DNA from 2 places in the Leisingera sp. ANG49 genome. Region 2 is predicted to be linked to the other one. Evidence: riboswitches for the same ligand, from Rfam matches in the RefSeq annotation. Region 2 holds a riboswitch; the other holds the start of a gene.
What was found. A riboswitch is a leader RNA that binds a small molecule or an ion and turns the genes downstream of it on or off. The one in region 2 is predicted to bind thiamine pyrophosphate.
Positions count from the first base shown of each region.

Region 1: another riboswitch for thiamine pyrophosphate. It lies ahead of thiB (thiamine ABC transporter substrate binding subunit); the one in region 2 lies ahead of thiC (phosphomethylpyrimidine synthase ThiC).

Region 1 covers NZ_JCATZN010000004.1:197,731-199,932, forward strand. The annotation lists gene AC58NV_RS14850 (thiamine/thiamine pyrophosphate ABC transporter permease ThiP) at 1-60, opposite strand, end outside; gene thiB (thiamine ABC transporter substrate binding subunit) at 36-1,013, opposite strand; TPP riboswitch at 1,046-1,137, opposite strand; gene aroC (chorismate synthase) at 1,365-2,202, shown strand, end outside.
Region 2 covers NZ_JCATZN010000005.1:264,059-266,260, forward strand. The annotation lists gene bioB (biotin synthase BioB) at 1-482, opposite strand, end outside; TPP riboswitch at 696-824, shown strand; gene thiC (phosphomethylpyrimidine synthase ThiC) at 962-2,202, shown strand, end outside.

The sequences.
Region 1 (2,202 bases), on a different contig from region 2:
CACCAACAGGGCTGCGCTGATGCCGGGAAAGGCGCTTACTGGCTGAGCGCGTCCAGCCATTCGCCCAGCGCCGCATCGCGCACCTCTGCCGCTTCCGTTTCGCTCAGCAGCAGCGATTTTTCAGGCGCGATCAGGGTATCGAACCCTTCCGGCAGGCCCGCCGCCGGGGTCACCGCCGGATACATCCAGTTGGTGGTCGGGATGATCGACTGGAACGCATCCGACACCATGAAGGCCAGGAACTGGTCGGCCAGCTCCGGCTGGTCGGTGTTCGCCAGTTTGCCGGCAACCTCCACCTGCATGTAATGCCCCTCATCAAAAGATGCCGCTGCCTTGGAGCCGTCTTCCTCTGCAATCAAATGGTAGGCGGGGGAGGTGGTGTAGGAGAGCACCATATCGGCCTCGCCTTCCAGGAACATGCCATAGGCCTCGGACCAGCCCTTGGTCACGGTCACGACGTTGTCAGACAGGCCCTTCCAAATCTCCGGCGCCTCGTCGCCATAGGCGGCCTTGACCCACAGCAGCAGCCCCAGACCCGGGGTCGAGGAGCGCGGGTCCTGAATGACGATCTTCTTGTCGCTGGCAGCCAGCGCCTTGAAATCCGCAGGCGCCGCGGCGTCGGCGTTGTGGACAAAGGCAAAGTAGCCCCAGTCATACGGCACAAATGTCGCGTCGTTCCATTCCACCGGCAGCGCAAACTCGGCGCTCACGGAATGCTCTGCAAACAGGCCGGTTTCCTTGGCCGCTGCGGTCAGGTTGGTGTCGAGACCCAGCACCACGTCCGCGTCCGAGCGTTCGCCCTCCAGCTTGACCCGCGCCAGCAGCGCCGCGCCGTCGCCCGCGCCGACCAGTTTCAGGTCGCAGCCGCAGACCTCCTCAAACGCCTTTTCCACCGCCGGGCCGGGGCCCCAGTCGGAAACAAAGCTGTCATAGGTGTAAACAGTGAGTTCGGGCGTATCGGCAAAGGCTGCCGAAGCGCCGAGCAGTCCCGCTGCAAATGCAAGATGTTTCATGCCATCCTCCTTTGCGGCTTTGGGCAAGGGTGGAGGCTGTCCAGTACCTTCCCTCCGCCGGTGTGATCCGGTTCAGGTTCAACGGGTGTCATCTCAGCGCTGCCGCGCACCCCGAGGTGGCGCGGACATTAGGCCCGGGGCGCAGCAATGACAAGCCAAAGCCCCGCCAGGACCTACGGTTCAGGCAAACTGGACCGCTGCCAGTGCCCGTCCCTAGCTCATCTGGCTGAAAATATCCCGGGGGAGCCGCCGAAGGCGGCGGGGGCAGCGCCCCCCGTGCCCTTTGCCGCAGAGGAATCCGCTTGAGGCACAGGCCCCTGCCCGCTAAGCACAGCGCAAAGGAGACCGCGCATGTCGATGAACAGCTTTGGACACCTCTTCCGCGTCACCACCTGGGGCGAGAGCCACGGGCCTGCGCTTGGCGCCACCGTCGACGGCTGCCCGCCGAATGTGCCGCTGGAGCCGGAAATGCTGCAGCAATGGCTCGACAAGCGCCGTCCCGGCCAGAACAAGAATACCACCCAGCGCAATGAACCGGACGCGGTGAAAATCCTGTCCGGCGTGTTCGACGGCATGTCAACCGGGACCCCGATCCAGCTGATGATCGAGAACACCGACCAGCGGTCAAAGGATTACGGCGAGATCTCCCAGACCTTCCGTCCGGGTCACGCCGACATCACCTATTTCCAGAAATACGGCAACCGTGACTACCGCGGCGGCGGCCGGTCCTCGGCGCGCGAGACTGCCGCGCGGGTTGCGGCCGGCGGTGTTGCACGTGAAGCAATCAAGGCGCTGGTGCCGGGGCTGGAGATCAAGGGCTACATGACCCAAATGGGCGAGCTGGAGATCGACCGCAGCCGCTTTGACTGGGACGCGATCGAGCAGAACGATTTCTGGATCCCCGATGCAGGCGCGGTGCAGGAGTGGGAAGACTACCTGCAAGGCCTGCGCAAGGCGCATGACTCGGTTGGCGCCGTGGTTGAGGTTGTCGCCCGGGGTGTCCCCGCAGGCATCGGCGCACCGGTTTATTGCAAGCTCGACACTGATCTGGCCGCTGCGATGATGTCGATCAACGCCGTGAAAGGCGTCGAGATCGGCGAAGGCATGAATGCCGCGCGGCTGAAGGGCTCGGAAAATGCCGACGAGATTTTCATGGGCGAAAACGGGCCTGAGTATTCGTCGAACCACG
Region 2 (2,202 bases):
GAGGTGTCGATGTTGTGGTTGTAATAATCGAGACCTGCATCGCGCAGGCGGAACACCTGTTCCTCGTCCAGCATGCCCAGGGTCATGCAGGTTTCCATGCCCAGGTCCTTGACGCCCTGCACCATCGCCTCAAGCGCCGCCATGTCGCGGTCCTTGGGCGAGCGCCAGGCGGCGCCCATGCAGTAGCGGGTCGCGCCGCCTTCCTTGGCTTTCTTGGCCTCGGCGATCACCCGCTGCACTTCAATCAGCTTGGACGCCGAGAGCTGCGCGCCGTTGCGGGCCGACTGCGAGCAATAGGCGCAATCCTCGGCGCAGCCGCCGGTCTTGATGCTCAGGAGCTTGGATTTCTGCACCTGGTTGGGGTCGAAATACTGCCGGTGGACGGTGTGCGCCTGAAACAGCAAGTCCATGAAAGGCTTGTTATAAATCGCTTCCGCTTCCTCGCGGGTCCAGTCGGTGCGGATGGGTGCAGCGTCCAGCATGCTGTCTCCTGTTCTCTATACCTGTTGGCCATGCGCGGATGGCGTTTCCGGTTTTTATAGATAATTTTGCAGCCCTCGATCAAGCTTCAAAGCTGCACTGCAGCGATTTGCCTCAAATACCCGCCCATAAGGCCAATATCAGACTGATATTAATGCCAAAAAATAATCTACAAAGATTCCGGTTGACGCAAACCCCGCACCTCCCCTAGCCCTATAGGCACGCAGGGGAGTCCCGCCCAAGGGACTGAGAGGCGTCATGGTGCGGGGCATCCCGGACCGGCGGCGCGACCCTTTGAACCTGACCCAGTTGATACTGGCGTAGGAAGCTAGGAGCATGGCGCGGCGCCCCGGCGGCAACCCGTGTTTCGAACAGGCAGCATGCGTGCACCGGCCGTACACCGGCTGTACACCCCCCTGCCCGTTTTCCTCCGTCCCGGCTCAATTGGTGTTTTTGAACCGAAGGCCCGGAGGAACACCAGATGAACGTCCCCAACCCGAAAATCACCACGGGCGCATTGCCCGCCTCGCGCAAGATCTACGTCAGCGGCGAGGTCCATGAGGACATCCGCGTGCCGATGCGCGAAATCTCCACCCACCCCACTGCGGGCGAGGCGCCGCTGCCGGTCTATGACAGCTCCGGCCCCTACACCGACCCGGAGGTGCTGACCGACATCCGCCAGGGCCTGCCGCAGCTGCGCCGCCAGTGGACCCTCGCCCGCGGCGACGTCGAGAGCTACCAGGGCCGCGATGTGAAGCCGGAGGATAACGGCTTTGTCGAGGGCGACCGTCTGACGCCGGAGTTCCCGGTGAAGCCCGCCCCGCTGCGCGGCAAGGATGGCAAAGCGCCGACCCAGCTGGCCTATGCACGTGCGGGCATCATCACACCCGAAATGGAGTTCGTGGCGATCCGCGAAAACCAGCTGCGCGAGCTGTCGCCCTGCCACGGCAATCGCGACGGCAATGACTTCGGCGCCAATATCCCCGACTACGTGACGCCGGAATTCGTGCGCCAGGAAATCGCCGCCGGCCGCGCCATCATCCCCGCCAACATCAACCACCCGGAAATCGAGCCGATGATCATCGGCCGCAATTTCAAGGTGAAGATCAACGCCAATATGGGCACCTCTGCCGTTACCTCCTCGATGGAGGAAGAGGTCGACAAGCTGGTCTGGGCGATCCGCTGGGGTGCCGACACGGTGATGGACCTGTCCACCGGCCGCAACATCCACAACACCCGTGAATGGATCGTGCGCAACTCGCCGGTTCCGATCGGCACCGTGCCGATCTACCAGGCGCTTGAGAAAGTGAACGGCATCGCCGAGGACCTTACCTGGGAAGTGTTCCGCGACACGCTGATCGAGCAAGCGGAACAAGGCGTCGACTATTTCACCATCCATGCGGGCGTGCGGCTGCACATGGTGCCGATGACGGTGAACCGGGTGACAGGGATCGTTTCGCGCGGCGGGTCGATCATGGCGAAGTGGTGCCTGCATCACCATAAAGAGAGCTTCCTCTATGAGCATTTCGAGGAAATCTGCGACATCTGCCGCCAGTATGATGTGAGCTTCTCGCTGGGCGACGGTTTGCGGCCGGGCTCCATCGCGGACGCCAATGACGAGGCGCAGTTTGCCGAACTGGAGACCCTTGGGGAGCTGACCAAGATCGCCTGGGCCAAGGACTGCCAGGTGATGATCGAAGGGCCGGGCCATGTCGCCATGCA